DNA from 2 places in the Globicatella sanguinis genome. Region 1 is predicted to be linked to the other one. Evidence: a T-box and tRNA genes for the amino acid it is inferred to sense, from the RefSeq annotation. Region 1 holds a T-box; the other holds one or more tRNA genes.
The links. The T-box of region 1 lies ahead of leuS (leucine--tRNA ligase). A T-box ahead of a tRNA ligase gene usually reads a tRNA of that ligase, here a tRNA-Leu.
Positions count from the first base shown of each region.

Region 1 (8,648 bases):
CTAAACCAGTTTGGTTAGTATAAACATCGAGTAATGTTGCGACTAATGGATCATCCGCTGGCACATAATGAGGTTCTTTGCTTTCTCCGACTGTTAAGTTAAATTGATATTTTGTTAAAGCATTGGTAAATTTCTCAGACATCATCGCTGGTTCTGTCCCTTCAGGGAAACGGAAGTTTAATACAATGCGACCGCCATCTGCTTCATTAAATGACACAATCCCCACATTCATACTAACATCGCCCATTACCTCATGATGGTGACTAACCCCTACTTTTTCTGCTTTGAAATCTTGATGTAATTCTGTTGCTAAAGCAGTGATAAAATCTTGTGCTGCTTTATTATTAAAAGCAAATTCATTTAAGAATACAGCTAAATAAGTCGCCGCATTATGCCCTTTTTCAGGAGTAGAACCATGAGCCGCTTTTCCTACTAATTTAAATTCAGCAACGCCATCATGCCATTCTGCATTTCCAGACAATTGATGCTCATTGACAAATGTCGCAAATTGTTCGGTAACAGTATTATCTAAACCTTCAACCGTCGCGGTCACATCTTGGATGACCATATTTTCACGTAAGCCACCTTCAAAATTCACTAAAGTAACATCGCCTTCAGTGGGTTCAGATTTAAAATCTAAATAAAAACTAACATTACCTTTTTCCCCATTGATAATCGGGAATACCGCATCTGGTGAGAAACCAAAATCAGGCATTTCCGCATGTTGGAAATAATAATCCATACATTGCCAGCCACTTTCTTCGTCTGTTCCGACAATTAAGTGAACTCGCTTATTAAAGTCATAACCTAATTCACGCAATAATTTAATTGCAAAATAGGCTGCAACTGTTGGCCCTTTGTCATCACTTGAGCCACGAGCATAAATACGATTGTCTTTAATGACCGGTTCAAAGGGATCTGTTTCCCAACCCGTACCGACAGGAACCACATCCACATGACCTAAAATTCCCATTAGTTCATCGCCTGAACCTACTTCGATACGACCAGCCCATGGTCCAAATTGTTTAGTTTCAAAACCATCTTCTTGAGCCATTTTCATAAATTCTTCTAAGGCTGCTTTAGGGCCAGGACCTACTGGTGCTTCGTCCGTTGCTTTATCATCTTCTCTAACCGAAGGGATCCGTAATAATCTAAATAAATCTTCAAATAATGTTTCTTTTCGGTTTTCAACTTCTTGTAACCAATTTATCATTTTTTTCTTCAACTCCTATTCAATACCAAAATCTTCTAAAAGTGTCCATTCGTCTTCATTCAAGGGCCTATATTCTCCAATAGGTAAATCATCTGGTAAGATTAACGGTCCCATTGAAAGACGTTGTAATTGAATCACTTCACAATTAATTTTTTCACACATTCGTTTTACTTGGTGGAATTTTCCTTCATGAATCACGACTTCAATTCGGGATTGATTTTTTGCTTCATCAACATTAAGAATCGTTAATTGACTTGGTTGTGTCACGAAATCCCCTAAATCTAAACCTTTAGCAAATTTATCAATGTCTTTTTCTTCTACAATCCCACTTACCACTGCAAAATAACGTTTGGGGACTTCACGCTTAGGTGACAGTAATTGATGAGCTAATTGTCCATTGTTCGTTAATAATAATAAACCTGTTGTATCAATATCCAAACGCCCCACAGGAAATAAATCCAAGTGGGCGTAATCTGGACCTAACCAATCAATAACTGTTTCATGATAATGATCTTCGGTGGCACTAATAATTCCTTCTGGTTTGTTCATAATGTAATAGTGGTATTTCTGATACTGGACTACTTGCCCATCAACTGTCACCACATCATTTTCGATATCAACCTGAAAGCCTACTTTCTTAACAGTTTGACCATTGATATCAACCCAACCATTGGTAATTATTTGTTTTACTTCTTTGCGTGTACCATAACCAGTATGGGCTAATAATTTATCTAGTCTCATTAGAACATTCTCAACTTATCTTGTAATGCTCTATGACGTTCACCAATTAATAAAGATAGTTTACCAAATAGTGCGAGTACCCCGAAGTAAACAAAGGCCGCAAAGGTAACCACTATTAAGATTTTAACAAATGTAAGAATACGTCCTACTGGACCAAATAATAAGTCAAGTGAACTATTCCATAGCCAAGCTGAAACAGTCATTAATAAAGTGGCTGAATAAATAATGATAATATTTGGTAACATGCCTTTAAAGTCTAAGTGAACCAGTTCATTTAATTTCCAAATAGTTAAAATGCAAGTGACTAAGAAACCTAGTAAGGTTGCGATCAAGGCACCGTGAGCATTTAACCAAGCAACTAATGGAAATTGTAAAGTCAATTTCACAGCCAAACCGACTAATAAGAAACGAATAGCTGCACGACGATAATTCATTGATTGAATAATAGTAGAAAGGATCGTATACGCTCCTAAAATAATACTTAAAACAGAGGCTGTTACTAATAATGATGGACCCGCTTCGTGACCATAAGGATAGAATAATTGATACATATTATTAGCAATACTTGCCATTCCAAATGCTGCTGGTGCCATCACTAATAAGAATAGTATCGAAATTTTTTCAATCAATTCTGCAGTTTTACCTTCTTCATGGTTGGCATAAAGCTTCGTAATTAATGGAATCGATGATAGTGACATGCCCACTGCAATCGAAATAATAATCATAATTAATTTATCGACGTCTAAGTTCATGACACCAAACAATTCACTAATATCACTTAATAACATGGTTGACGTTCTTTCTAAAATGAACTTAAAGGTGATTTGGTCAATGAATTTCGCGATAATAATACCTGATCCTAAAAGGATAAATGGAATACTATCTTTTAATAAAATCATTAAACTCGCTTTGAAGTCTAAGGTGTTGGTATCATCTTCTTCAGCTGTTTCAATTAATAAGTTAATCGCTCCACGACGTTGGATGTATAAGAATACGAGATAAACTAAAGATAAGACGGCCCCTACAAAAGCTGCAAAGGTAGAGTGTGCTACTGCTTTGGTAACATCGCCATCAAGCATCTTCATAATCGCATACGTCGCTGCTAGCATATAAACCACGCGGGCAATTTGTTCTAGAATTTGAGAAACAGCTGTTGGTACCATATCACCAAATCCTTGGAAATAGCCACGTAATAAACTCATCACGGGTAGTATTAGTAACGCTGGAGCTAATGAACGGATCACCACAACCGCTGCTTGCGGATTATCAGTTGAGGAAATGCCCGCTATAAATGGTGCTAAAACGAATAATAGACCACCCGATACTAAACCAGATACTAACATCACTAATAAACTGTTTTTGAAAATTTTATCAGCTGATTTATATTTTTTCTGTGAATGATAGTAGGCCATTTGTTTCGCAATCGCACTCGGGAAACCTGCCGTCGAGATGGCTAAGAATAGCGCGTATGGATTATAACCAATCCCATAGAGCACATTGGCAGTCGTATAACTTGTACCAAACCAGGTCCCCCAAGGAATCACATATAAAGCACCTAAAATTCTAGAAATAATATTGCCTGCTGTTAACCAAGCAGTTCCTTTAACGAAAGATGCTTCTTCTTCCTGAACATCATTTTCAACTAAATCATCATTAACGATCGTTTCATCTAATACTGAATCAGTTAAAATAGGTCCCTCGAATGATTGTGTTTGTTGAGCGATTTGCTCACTTACTGCTTCAATATTTTCAGTGGAAGTATCTGCTAATACTTTACCTACTGAATCGTTTTTCGATTTAACAGTCACTTCGCCATTTGATGTTGCAAAATTCTGTTCATCCACACCGCTGCCTTCAACGGTTGTTGCTTCATGATCAAGTTGAATAGGCTCTGAATTTTGGCTACTTTCGTCTTGAGCTGTTCTGTCTTCGCTAGTTATTACTTGTTCACCTGTGTGTGTTGATGTTTCGTCTGTATGTGTTGATGTTTCGTCTGTGTGCGATGCTTTAACGTTTTCAGTATCATTTGTTCTATTGTCATTGAATGAATCTTCTGAAAAATCAACTTCTGCAGCTGCCGATACGGGTCTATCGTTTTCAAATAAAATATCTTCTTCAGTAGAATGGTCCAGGTTAGTTTTTTGATTGCAGTTTTGATTTTTAGCTTGTAATGTTCTTCTTTCGTTGGCTTTGGTTGCCTCGTTCAGTTGAGATAACTCTTCATCATTTTGACTGAATTTATGGGCAATAGAATCTTTAATGTGACCAAGGAATCCAGTAAGCGAAGGTTCTGAAACCGGTGATTGATTCCTTTTTGCTTGTTTGTTCGCTGATTGATTCGGTTGTTGTTCTTTGGTCGTTTTGATTGATGACGATGATAATGTTTCCTCAGTCGCCATTGCTCTATCTTGTTCAAACTGATTGTATTGATCGAAGGCTGAAAGATTATTTTCATCGTAAACTGGTTCGTAAGTGTCTTCAAACTTTTTGATTAATTTTTCACGTCGTTCACGAATCGCTTGTTGTTCTCTTTCTTTTTTTGCTTCATATTGATCACGAAATTTTTTTGTCTTTGATTTATAAACAAATGGATTCTCTTCTGGTTCATCAGAAGCGACATTATGACTAGCATTTTTAGCTGATTCAAACTGATCATAAGTAGATGTTGTTTCCTTGATATCTAACTCTGAATCGATTACTACTTTATCCGGTTCAATTGGATAAGAATCATCTATTTCAGGCTGCTGATAATTCACTTCATCAAAATTAAACGGTTCGTTTGCAGATGATGCAACTTTATCCTCAGTATTTCTAGTATTTGGATGATAATACTCTTGAGCTGTAAAGTCAGGATAATCATCAATAACTGTTTCATTTGGATACGATTGAAATTCTTTAGGTCGTTCAGCATTAGAACTTAATTGACGATGATTTTTTGAATAAAAATCATTATCGGTTACTTGATGTTCACTCTCTTCTTCACCCTGTTGTTCATTTGTTTTCACGTTAAAACGATTGTTTTGTTGCGATTTATTGGCTTCAATTGGACGCTCATTACCGCTTATTTGCTCAGTAAAATAATCACCATCAATCGGTTGACGATTCGGGCGTCTCAGCATACTTAAGTCTTCCTGTGTAAACTGAATCGTTTCTTCTAAATCAATATTAGAATAAGAACGATTTTGACGATTATTGTCTGTCATATCATTGGCTCCTTTTAATTTGCTACGATATTTACTAATCGATTAGGTACTGCAATCACTTTACGTACTGTTTTTCCTTCTATAGCCAACATAATCTGTTCATCTGCTAAGGCAACTGCTTCTAATTCTGATGGAGATAAATCAACCTCTACCATCATTTTTTGTTTCAATTTACCATTAATTTGAATGACAATTTCAACTTGCGATTCAACGGTTAAAGCTTCATCAAAGGTAGGCCATTCAGCATGTTGAATACTTTCTGTTCCCCCTAATTTTTCCCAAATTTCTTCCATTAAATGAGGTGCTAAAGGTGCTAATAATTGAATGAATCCTTTCGCATAGGCTAAAGGTAATACTTGCTGGTCTTTAGCTGCATTTAAGAAAATCATCATTTGTGAAATTGCAGTATTAAAATGTAAGTTTTCAAAGTCTTCGGTTACTTTTTTAACCGTTTGGTGATAAACACGTACTAAGGCTTCATTTGCTTCATCTTTGACAGTTGATTTTACTTCACCAGTTGCTTCATCGATGATTAAACGATAGACACGATCTAAGAAACGTCGACTACCTTCTAAGCCTTTTTCGCTCCAAGCAATCGAAGCATCTAATGGTCCCATAAACATTTCATATACACGTAAAGTATCCGCACCAAATTCATTGACAACATCATCTGGGTTAACAACATTCCCTTTAGATTTAGACATTTTTTCATTGTTTGCCCCTAAAATCATACCTTGGTTAAATAATTTTTGGAAAGGTTCTTTAGTTTGAACAACACCTAAATCGTATAGGAATTTGTGCCAGAAGCGTGCATATAATAAGTGTAACACGGCATGCTCTGCACCACCAATATATAAGTCGACGGGCATCCATTTTGCTATTTTTTCTGGGGAAGCAATCGCGTCTTCATTGGTTGGATCGATGTAACGTAAGAAATACCAAGAGCTACCAGCCCATTGTGGCATAGTATGCGTTTCACGTTTGCCTTTCATTCCAGTTTCAGGATCAACCACATTGACCCATTCTTCAATTTTAGCTAGCGGCGACTCGCCGGTGCCTGAAGGTTTAATTTCATCAGTCTTCGGTAACATCACTGGTAATTCTTCTTCAGGAACTAAAGTGGTCGTACCATCTTCCCAATGAATAACCGGAATTGGTTCACCCCAATAGCGTTGACGAGAGAATAACCAATCACGTAGGCGATAATTAACTTGGTGTTCTCCAACTCCTTCAGCTTCTAACCACTCAATCATTTTCTTAATCGCTGCTTCATTTTCAAGCCCATTAATAAAATCAGAGTCGACGTGCACACCATTATCGACAAAAGGTAATTCGCCACCTTCCACTACTCGTGTAATTGGTAGTTGATGTTTGGACGCAAATTCGAAGTCACGTTCATCATGAGCCGGCACCGCCATGACAGCCCCCGTCCCATAACTAGATAAAACATAATCTGCTACCCAAATAGGAATCTCTTGTCCATTTACGGGATTGATGGCGTAAGCTCCAGTAAAGACGCCTGTTTTGTCTTTATTTAATGATGTACGGTCTAATTCACTCTTTGTTTCAACTTCTTTAAGATAGGCTTCAACTGCTTCTTGTTGATCAGGAGTAGTAATTAATTTAACTAATTCATGCTCAGGTGCTAAAACAGTATAGCTTGCCCCAAATAATGTATCTGGACGAGTTGTATAAATTTTGAAATCATGATCAGAATCTTTAATCTTAAAGGTAACCATTGCCCCTTCCGATTTTCCAATCCAATTACGTTGCATCGCCTTAATACTTTCTGGCCAATCAACTAACTCTAAATCTTCTAACAATCTTTCCGCATAAGCAGTAATTTTCAATACCCATTGACGCATTGGTCGACGATAAACAGGATGACCCCCCCGTTCGCTGACACCATCAATAACTTCTTCATTAGCCAAAACTGTACCTAAAGCTGGACACCAGTTCACCGCCACTTCTTGTTCATAAGCAAGACCACGTTTATATAATTCAGAAAAAATCCATTGGGTCCATTTATAATAATGAGGGTCGGTTGTATTAATTTCACGATTCCAATCATAACTGAATCCTAAAGATTTAATTTGACGCTTAAAATTACCAATATTTTTTTCAGTAAATTCAGCTGGATCATTCCCTGTATCTAATGCATATTGTTCAGCAGGTAAACCAAAAGCATCCCACCCCATAGGATGTAACACATCAAATCCTTGTGCTCGTTTCATACGACTAATCGCGTCAGTTGCTGTATAGCCTTCGGGATGTCCTACGTGTAATCCTTGTCCAGACGGATATGGAAACATATCTAATGCATAGAATTTTGGATGACCTTCACGCTCTGTCGTTTTAAATGTTTCATGTTTGTCCCAATAATCTTGCCATTTCTTTTCAATAATACGATGTTGGTAAACCATAATTTCCTCCTAAAAAAATATTCTAAATAAAAAAATAAAACCCTATAACAAGACAAAAAGACCTTGCTATAGGGCGCCAAATAGCGCGGTACCACCTATTTTTGCATAATGAAAAGTTTTAATAAATACATTATGCCTCAAATCTTTAACGCAGATTATACGGCTTATCTTACTTTATTCAGATAAACATCGATTGAGATGAGTTCGATAAACTTAATCACTTGTTCACACCAACCACAAGCTCTCTGATGATTTTACTTAACTACTAATTCTAATCATTGATTCAATATTAATATCATTATGCCACAAATACCTTGTTTATTCAACGCTAAACAATGACAAAGACATAAAAAAAGACTCACCGAAGTGAGTCGTGAAGCGGGTGACGAGAATCGAACTCGCGACAACAGCTTGGAAGGCTGTAGTTTTACCACTAAACTACACCCGCATCGACGGTCCCGACGGGATTTGAACCCGCGATCTCCTGCGTGACAGGCAGGCATGTTAACCCCTACACCACGGAACCAATTGCGGGGGTAGGATTCGAACCTACGACCTTCGGGTTATGAGCCCGACGAGATGCCAGCTTCTCCACCCCGCGATGTTATTATAGATAAGGAGGATGTGGGATTCGAACCCACGCACGCTTTTACACGCCTGACGGTTTTCAAGACCGTTCCCTTCAGCCGGACTTGGGTAATCCTCCATCAGCTTCTTTACTTTCATTCAATGATCCGTACGGGATTCGAACCCGTGTTACCGCCGTGAAAGGGCGGTGTCTTAACCACTTGACCAACGGACCGTCTGACGGGGAAGAAGGGATTTGAACCCTCGCGCCGGTTTACCCGACCTACACCCTTAGCAGGGGCGCCTCTTCAGCCTCTTGAGTACTTCCCCATTAACCAAGTTGGATACTTTTTTTATTCAAAAAAGATGGGCCTAAATGGATTCGAACCATCGACCTCACCCTTATCAGGGGTGCGCTCTAACCAACTGAGCTATAGGCCCGTTGTCGCTTTAAGCGGGTGACGAGAATCGAACTCGCGACAACAGCTTGGAAGGCTGTAG
Region 1 is NZ_CP126962.1:922,143-930,790, forward strand. It holds gene pepV (dipeptidase PepV) at 1-1,213, opposite strand, end outside; gene CYJ72_RS03895 (pseudouridine synthase) at 1,229-1,954, opposite strand; gene CYJ72_RS03900 (oligosaccharide flippase family protein) at 1,954-5,157, opposite strand; gene leuS (leucine--tRNA ligase) at 5,172-7,580, opposite strand; T-box leader at 7,647-7,868, opposite strand; tRNA gene CYJ72_RS03910 (tRNA-Gly) at 7,958-8,028, opposite strand; tRNA gene CYJ72_RS03915 (tRNA-Asp) at 8,034-8,106, opposite strand; tRNA gene CYJ72_RS03920 (tRNA-Met) at 8,109-8,181, opposite strand; tRNA gene CYJ72_RS03925 (tRNA-Ser) at 8,197-8,286, opposite strand; tRNA gene CYJ72_RS03930 (tRNA-Glu) at 8,311-8,382, opposite strand; tRNA gene CYJ72_RS03935 (tRNA-Ser) at 8,389-8,477, opposite strand; tRNA gene CYJ72_RS03940 (tRNA-Ile) at 8,515-8,588, opposite strand; tRNA gene CYJ72_RS03945 (tRNA-Gly) at 8,601-8,648, opposite strand, start outside.

Region 2 (8,648 bases), 450 kb from region 1:
CTTAGCTTTAAGTACTACATTTGGCCCTGGAATTAAAATCGATCCAACAACAATTTAAAAAAATGAAAGTCAACCTCATTTAGGGGTTGACTTATAATATTCTTTTTTGTATTATATATAAAGTGTTAAACTACCGTAGACAGCAAGTGGCGAACGCCTTAATTTCTTGCCGAGGAAGTTCCGAATTTATGGATCTATCTCTCTGTGTCTAAGGTGACATAGAGATTTTTTTTGAAAATCTCTAGCTCAATAAGACGGAGGTGAAACTTATGACAAAAGAAACAGTAATCATGAAAAAACAAGCAGAAGTAACAGAAGTTGCAGAGAAATTAAAAGCAGCTGCATCAGTAGTCGTTGTAGACTCATTAGGTTTAACTGTAGAAGAAGTTACTAATTTACGTAAAGAATTACGTGAAAACGATGTTTACATGAAAGTTGTTAAAAACACAATTTTACGTCGTGCGGCAGTAGAAGCAGGTATCGAAGGTATGGACTCAGTTTTCGTAGGACCATCAGCTATCGTTTATTCTGAATCTGAAGTAGTGGCACCTGCTAAAATTGTTGCAGAATTTGCTGATAAAGTAGAACATTTATCAATCAAGGGTGGTTTAATTGAAGGTGAAGTTTCTTCAGCTGAAGATATTAACGCTTTAGCGAAATTACCAGACCGCGATGGATTATTATCAATGTTACTTTCTGTATTACAAGCGCCAGTTCGCAATACTGCATTGGCTATCAAAGCTGTGGCTGAATCTAAAGAAGACGACGCAGCATAATCAATTATTACTTATAAAAACATAAACGGAGGAAATATAAATGGCTTTAAATATTGAAAACATTATTGCTGAAATTAAAGAAGCAACAATTATCGAATTAAATGACTTAGTAAAAGCAATCGAAGAAGAATTTGGCGTAACTGCTGCTGCTCCTGTAGCTGTAGCTGCTGCTGGTGGTGCTGCTGCTGAAGAAAAAACTGAATTTGACGTTATCTTAGCATCTGCTGGAGACTCAAAAATCAAAGTTATTAAAGCAGTTCGTGAAGCTACTGGTTTAGGATTAAAAGAAGCTAAAGAATTAGTTGACAATGCTCCTAAAGCAATTAAAGAAGGCGTATCTAAAGAAGACGCTGAAGCATTAAAAGCTTCATTAGAAGAAGTTGGAGCTTCTGTAGAAGTAAAATAATCTTCGATAGATTATTATTTTATACAAATAAGAAAGGAATGATGGCAATCATCATTCTTTTTTTTGGGCTCTTTGTCAAATGGTGTGGGTCACGGAATTTTTGGTCGTTCAACACAATTGTGTTGAACGGCCGTTTTTTCTAATTAAGCGGTTTTCTTTGTCTTTGATTCTTTTTCTTGACTAAAATATAAAGGGCGATAGTCTTGGTTTGTGCAGTTCTTACTTAACAAAATATAGCGTGCTCTTAATCTTAAACGTCTAAAATTAGTATAACCGTGGCCAGTTCGTTTGATTGTTTTAATGATATTATTGGTTGCTTCCAGGTGTCCATTTGACAATGTGACGGTTAAAGCATTGGTAATATACTCTTGATAGCGTGTAATCGTGTTAAACGCTGTACGAATCACTTGACGATAGGAATATTTTTTTATTTCTTGAAGTTCATAATGAAACAATTCGACATCGTGTGTCATAATGGCATATTTGAAATCATTTATTTTTTCATAGGCATTTCTAAGCCCTATATCAAGCGTAAGTAGATATTCTACCATCATTTTTTCAGTCACTAATCCATCGAACAGGCGATGGGTTTGATAATTCTCAAAATCTAGATCTTCTCGGTTTTTAAGAAGTAATTTCCATAATTTTTTCAACTTATTATAATCACATTTCGAGGGTTTCTTTTTATACTGATTCATTACTTGAATCCTTAGGTTGTTAAGGGCTCTATTGAGTAATTGAATGATATGGAACCGGTCAATCACAATCTTAGCACATGGGAACAGTGTCTTTATCATGCTAATAAAGGGAAGATTCATGTCCATCGTAATCCATTCAACTTGACGGCGTACGTCCAATGGGAAACGGAAAAAATGTTTTTTGATATCCGCTTGTTGACGACTGTCTAATAAATCTAATATTTGGTGAGTAGAAGCATTGGCATAAATAAAGGACATTTCTGCTTTACATGATTTGGTTGTACGTAGTTCGTCAAATGATAAAGTGGTTGGCAGGGTATTCGTTTGTGGTTTCATCTGCGTTTCCAAGGAATCGAGTACTCTAAAGACCGTACTAATGGATACATAGGTATTTTTAGCAATCAGTGAAGCAGATTGTACGAGTCTCAATTGTTCTTTTACGAGTTGTTTTTGTAAGTTAGAAATCTGACAATTTGGCTCTACTAAATTGGTTTGTGCCATAAAGGTTTTCTTACACGCTTTACATATAAAACGTTGTTTTTTAGCAGAATTAATTTAGGACAGGCAAGAGAACAAGCATATTTTACTTTTACTTGCTTAAAGCCATGCTTCAAAATAGAGTTATTAATATTTTTTTGATGACAGCAGGGGCAAGCCACTGGGTCATAAGAAAGCTTAGCAGATACAGTCTGGTAAACGACACCGTTCAATGTAATGGAATCTTGATCCAAACATCCTTCAATAAAAGTGATATTAGGGTCTGTTATTTCAAGTAATTTTCTGATATCATCTGAATAGGTCATGTGAGTTCCTCTTTTCTAATAGTTTAGTCGCTAATTAGATTATATCGGAATTCCATGACTTTTTGTATTGATTTATAAAGGTGTGAATGAACAGAGTCATTTCTATAAATCCACACCAAAAAGTATAGAGCCTTTTTTTGCTATGAAATAAAATTTTCCTAAGAATTCTTTATTTTAAATGATTTTTTAACACTATTTTAAAAAAATAGGTATAATAGAGTAGAGTATTGAAGAAGGAAGTGAAGTGATGAATACAAAAATTTTAATCGTAGATGATGATCGTGAAATTGTGGAGTTGCTTAATATTTATTTACAAAACGAAGGTTACGAGGTTTTAAAAGCTTACAATGGTCAACAAGCGTTAAATATTTTAGAGGAAGAAACAAATCTAAATATGGTATTATTGGATATTATGCTTCCGCAAGTGGATGGTTTGAAAGTCTTATCATATATTCGAAAAAACCAAAAGAGCTTGCCTGTTATCCTGGTAAGTGCTAAATCATCAGATACAGATAAAATACAAGGATTAATTAGCGGTGCCGATGATTATATCACCAAACCATTTAATCCATTAGAAGTTGTTGCGAGAATTAAATCTATTTTAAGACGCCAACAAAATTATATGCAACCAGAAGTACCAGATACCATCATGGTCGGTCCACTGGAAATTAAGAAGGAATCTCATGAAGTTACCACTCTTTCTGGTGTTCAAATTCAACTTACCGCAATAGAATTTGAAATTTTATTTCTATTAGCGAGTCATCCTAATCGCGTATTTAGTGCGAATGAAATTTTTGAAGCTGTTTGGAATCAAGAAAGTGTTGTCAGTGCCAAAACGGTTATGGTTCACGTTAGTCACTTAAGAGATAAGATTGAGGAAGCGACTGGTGGTGAAAAAGTAATCCGTACAGTATGGGGTGTTGGGTATAAAATTGAAGCTTAGTCAAGATAAACTACCTACAGTGAAATTTCGACGACACGAAATAGTTGAATTAGTGTTAGAAATTTTACTTATCATGGGGGTACTTTACTTTTTATACTTGAGTGTCACACTCTTGTTTATTGAGGTCTTAAGTGTGCCTATAGGTATGTATGGTGAAGAAGAAATGACTGCTTATGAATATTTTAAGTTGACTCCTGCAAAGTTAGAATTAGCAAAACAATCTTTTGCTGTTGTGATAATTTTTTTAGGAATAGGACTGGCATATTGGCAGATGAAGCGTAAGATTTCTACTATCCACTTGAATCATCTTTTGGAATACTTAACTTATATTGCGAGAGGAAATTATCAATTAAGAATTCCAGATATGCAGGTTGATGAATTATCAGAAATTGTACGGAGTGTTAATTCTTTGGTTGATAGTACGGTTCATGCGATGGAGGAAGAACGTCGAATAGAAAAGACTAAAGATGAGTTAATCGCCAATGTGGGGCATGATTTAAGAACCCCTTTAACCTCTATCATCGGCTATCTAGGTTTAATTGAAAACAAACGGTATCATTCAGAAGAACAGTTACTAGAATATACGCATATTGCTTATAAAAAAGCAATGAGCATGCAAGTGATGGTTAATGATTTGTTTGATTACGCCGCTTCGAGATTAGTTTCATATGAAGTTACCCCTGAAGAAGTGCATCTAAATTTTTTCTTTGAACAACTGGCAGCAGAATTTGAATTAGAAGCAGCTGAAAAAAATATTGAAATTGAAATCAATGTGATGCCTAAAAACTTAATTGTTCATTTTGACCCAGAAAAAATGGCACGAGTATTTAATAACTTATTATCAAATGCGCTAAAATATGGACATGGTGCCACTAAAATAAAAATGAATGCTAACCAAATAGATGATGATGACCAGATTATTATGGATGTAGTCAATAATGGTGAGCTTCTAAAATTAGAAGAATTGGAAAAAGTTTTCCAAAGAAGTTATCGGGCAGATACCTCAAGAAATTCTGCTATTCCTGGGACGGGACTCGGTTTAGGAATCGCTAGAAATATTGTAGAGTTACATAATGGTATCATTTATGCTATGATTGAGAATAACGAAATGATATTTAGAATCGAGATGAGTAGATTATAAATGAAGATGATTAATAAGATATTGATTTTATTATTATCTGTATTCCTGGTGCTACCAAAGCATAGTTTAGTCAGTGCTCAAGAATTAAATATTGAAAATTTACCTGCTCAGTCTATTATGTTAATCAATGGCGATAATGGGCAGGTTCTATTTAATAAAAATTCCGAAGACCTTTTAGAAATTGGCTCCTTGTCTAAATTATTACTGCTATATATTGTTTTTGAACAAATTGAAACAGAAAAAATTAATTTAGAGGATATAGTCCCTATTTCTAATGCTGCTTATGAGCTCAGTCAAGATTATGATATACCGAACGTTCCTTTAAGACAGGATTTTTCATATACGGTAGAAGAGTTAATAACGGCGATCGCAGTAAAAAATGCGAATGGTGCAGCGTTGGCTCTAGTTGAAAAAATTGCATCCAATGAAGCAGATTTTATAAAATTAATGGAACAAAAGTTAAGTGAATGGCAACTTTCAAATTATCAATTTGTTGATAGTTTGGGGTTACCTAATGACTATGAGAGAGGTGTAGAAGAGTATCAAGGTCAAACTAATAAAATGAGTGCGGAGGCTATTATAACAGTGGCTTTCAGATTATACAAAGATTATCCACAATATTTAGAATATGCCTCGACTAAGGAATTAAATTTTAAGGCAGATACGGATGATGCTTTTCAAACAACAAGCAATAATCCATTATTAAAAGACACCAAACTGTCAGTCAATGGAATGTTTATTGGCTATGCTCCTCAAAATGGCTATAATCAAGTGATAAGTAGCACCGATCAAGAAACGACCTATTTAGCAGTAGTAATCGGGGTGTCAGAGAATCTAGAAGACCCCTATTATTCTGTTGAACAATTGATACAATATGCTCAGAGCAGTTTTGATACGAAGATTATTGTAAAAAAAGAGAGTTTGACGGAAGAAATCCCTGTTATAAATGTAGATGGTGGTACGAGAGATATCATACATTCTGTCTATACAGATGATTTCGTAATCAGTGTACCAAAAGGCGATAATCAATTAAACATTGATTATCAATTTATACCTAATGAAGAAAAAACAGGATACCAAAATTATATAACCGCTCCAATAGATAAAGGAGATTTTTTAGGAACATTAAAAATGGATTTTCAACATTATAACATCGAGTACTTACCAACGGCTCAAAACAGTGAAGTACAGGTAGTGGCGAATGAATCGATACCTGAAAAATCAATTTTTGGAAAATTTTTACAATCAGTAATGAGATTTATTATAACGATAATCGAAGCAATTCGAAAATTTTTTACTAACATATTTAATTAGAGGTGATATAGATGAGTCAAGAAGTCGCTATTTTTGCTGGAGGTTGTTTTTGGTGTATGGTACATCCATTTGATCAGTGGCCAGGAGTTATTTCAGTTGAATCAGGTTATACAGGTGGTCATGTTATGAACCCAAGTTATGAACAAGTAAAAACAGGAATGACTGGCCATACTGAAGCGGTAAAAATTACCTATGATCCAGCGATAATTCCTTATCAAAAGCTATTAGAAGTATACTGGTCTGTCATTGATCCTACGGATTTAGAAGGACAATTTGTGGATCGTGGCTCTTCGTATCGACCAGAAATATTTTACACAACTCCTGAGCAAAAAGAATTAGCTGAACAATCTAAAGAGCATTTAGATTTGAGTCAACGATTTTCAAAACCAATTGTAGTACCGATTACTGAAGCAACAGAATTTTTTGTTGCTGAAGATTATCATCAGGATTTTTATAAGAAAAATCCTACTCATTATCAACGGTATCGACAAGGTTCCGGAAGAGACCAATTTATTGAAAGATTTCAGCAATAATTCGTAAAAATGTCATAATTTGTATTGACAATATAGATGTAAATAAGGTATTATTAATCATGTTGTGAATCACATTCACAGGCCGGCTTAGCTCAGTTGGTAGAGCATCTGATTTGTAATCAGAGGGTCGAGGGTTCAAGTCCTTTAGCCGGCATTGATTAGTAATAATCAAAGGTTCCAAAATATCCTTTGCCGGGGTGGCGGAACTGGCAGACGCACAGGACTTAAAATCCTGCGGGTAGTGATACCCGTACCGGTTCGATTCCGGTCCTCGGCATCATTTAAACATTGACTTAACAATGTTTCTAGGCTTCAGTTGTAGTAGTAACTGGGGTCTTTTTTTATTACGTAATTGATTACGTATTAATAAAAAAACTCTTTAGTTTATAAATTATTAGTAGTATTAGTAGTCATTATGAATAATAATTCTTAAATGATTGCTCATGAGCTGGGCATAAACTTGAAAAATTAAATCAATTGATTGCTCGCTAATTAAAAGCGCAGTGGTTGAGTGGTCTCACCTGCGTCTTAAGATTTAGACATCATTTTGATAAATTGAATCAAGTTTATTGATCGGTAATTAAAAGCGGAGTGGTTGAGTGGCCTCAAATTGCGTCTTAAAGAAGTAAGGTATAAATTTGACAAATTCAATCAACTAATTGTTCGGTAGTTAAAAACGCAGTGGTTGAGCAGCCTCAACCTGCGTCTTTCGACTTGTTTGAGGCCTACTCAACTTTGCGGGGGTAGGCTGACGAAGCGAAAATTATTCAATTTTCTAATTCTGGCCTACTCCCAACTGTGCGGGGTGGGCAAACGAAGCGAAAATCATTGAATTTTCTACTTCTGGCCCACTCCCGTTATAATCATCAAAAAAATTGTTTATTTAATTAATATTTTGAACACAATTACTCTGTTTCCGGGTATAATAGTGAGTGAATATAAATAGATAAAAGCATTTTCGAATGTCGTAAGGAGTGGGAAAAAATTGGTGAAACAAAAAAGTTTTACATTATGGATTACGCAAGTTGCTTTATTAACAACATTATGTGTGGTGGGGAGAATTTTCTTTGCGTTCATACCGAATGTACAACCCGTTACAACTATTATCGCAATTGTGACCATTTTATTAGGTTTTAAAGATGGCGTTATCGTATCGTCTTTGACGATGCTAGTTTCAAATCTCATTTTGGGAATGGGGCCATGGGTCGTGTTACAAATTATAAGCTATCTTATCGTCGTTATTTTTGTCTACTTCAGCAATAGATTATTAGAAAAAATGGTAAAAAGAGATTATATATTATTTGGTAGCCGAGCAGTCGTTACCGGTATTGCAGGTATATTGTTTGGCTTTAGTATTTCGTGGTTGTGGACTTTTTTAATACAAGTAGAAAACTTTTGGGTTTATTATTTAAATGGTTTACCTTTTGATTTGGCTCATTCAGCTGGGAATGTGGTATTTTTTATCTTATTATTCCCATTATTGAATAAATTATTCCAACGATATGCTGTCAATTATCAAGGGTTAAAACAAAATTAGTCAAATAATGACCGAAATATAAGATTTTAAGTCGTTCCTCTTTTCAAAGAGGAATTATTATTGTATAATGGTCAAAGAAAGTCAATGTTAAAGGAGGCGAGACTGTGACCCAACGAAATATGACGGATATTATTGAAGCGTATTTAAAAGCGTATTTAGAAAATCAAGAACATCTTGAAATCAAGCGAAGTGATATTGCCGATCGATTTGATTGTGTTCCTTCGCAAATCAATTATGTTATTAATACCCGTTTTACACAAGAACATGGATACCTAGTGGAAAGTAAAAGAGGTGGCGGAGGCTATATCCGGATACTTAAAGTCCATTTGGTAGATGAAGTAGACGAAATCGATCAAATGATTGATTTAATTGGAAATCAGATAAGTCAGCGAAACGGGATCAATATCATCGAAACTTTAACAGAAAGAAAGATTATAACTCAAAGGGAAGCTGCTTTGATTTTATCTGTGATTGAAAAAGCTGTTTTACAAACAATA
Region 2 is NZ_CP126962.1:1,368,966-1,377,613, forward strand. It holds gene rplA (50S ribosomal protein L1) at 1-58, shown strand, start outside; ribosomal protein L10 leader region at 116-240, shown strand; gene rplJ (50S ribosomal protein L10) at 270-776, shown strand; gene rplL (50S ribosomal protein L7/L12) at 817-1,182, shown strand; gene CYJ72_RS05970 (ISL3 family transposase) at 1,326-2,381, opposite strand; gene CYJ72_RS05975 (hypothetical protein) at 2,363-2,683, opposite strand; gene CYJ72_RS05980 (response regulator transcription factor) at 2,931-3,626, shown strand; gene CYJ72_RS05985 (sensor histidine kinase) at 3,760-4,767, shown strand; gene CYJ72_RS05990 (D-alanyl-D-alanine carboxypeptidase family protein) at 4,768-6,081, shown strand; gene msrA (peptide-methionine (S)-S-oxide reductase MsrA) at 6,093-6,614, shown strand; tRNA gene CYJ72_RS06000 (tRNA-Thr) at 6,696-6,768, shown strand; tRNA gene CYJ72_RS06005 (tRNA-Leu) at 6,806-6,891, shown strand; gene CYJ72_RS06010 (ECF transporter S component) at 7,603-8,151, shown strand; gene CYJ72_RS06015 (CtsR family transcriptional regulator) at 8,256-8,648, shown strand, end outside.
Region 2: it encodes a tRNA-Leu, which carries the amino acid that the T-box ahead of leuS (leucine--tRNA ligase) is inferred to sense. The anticodon was not compared.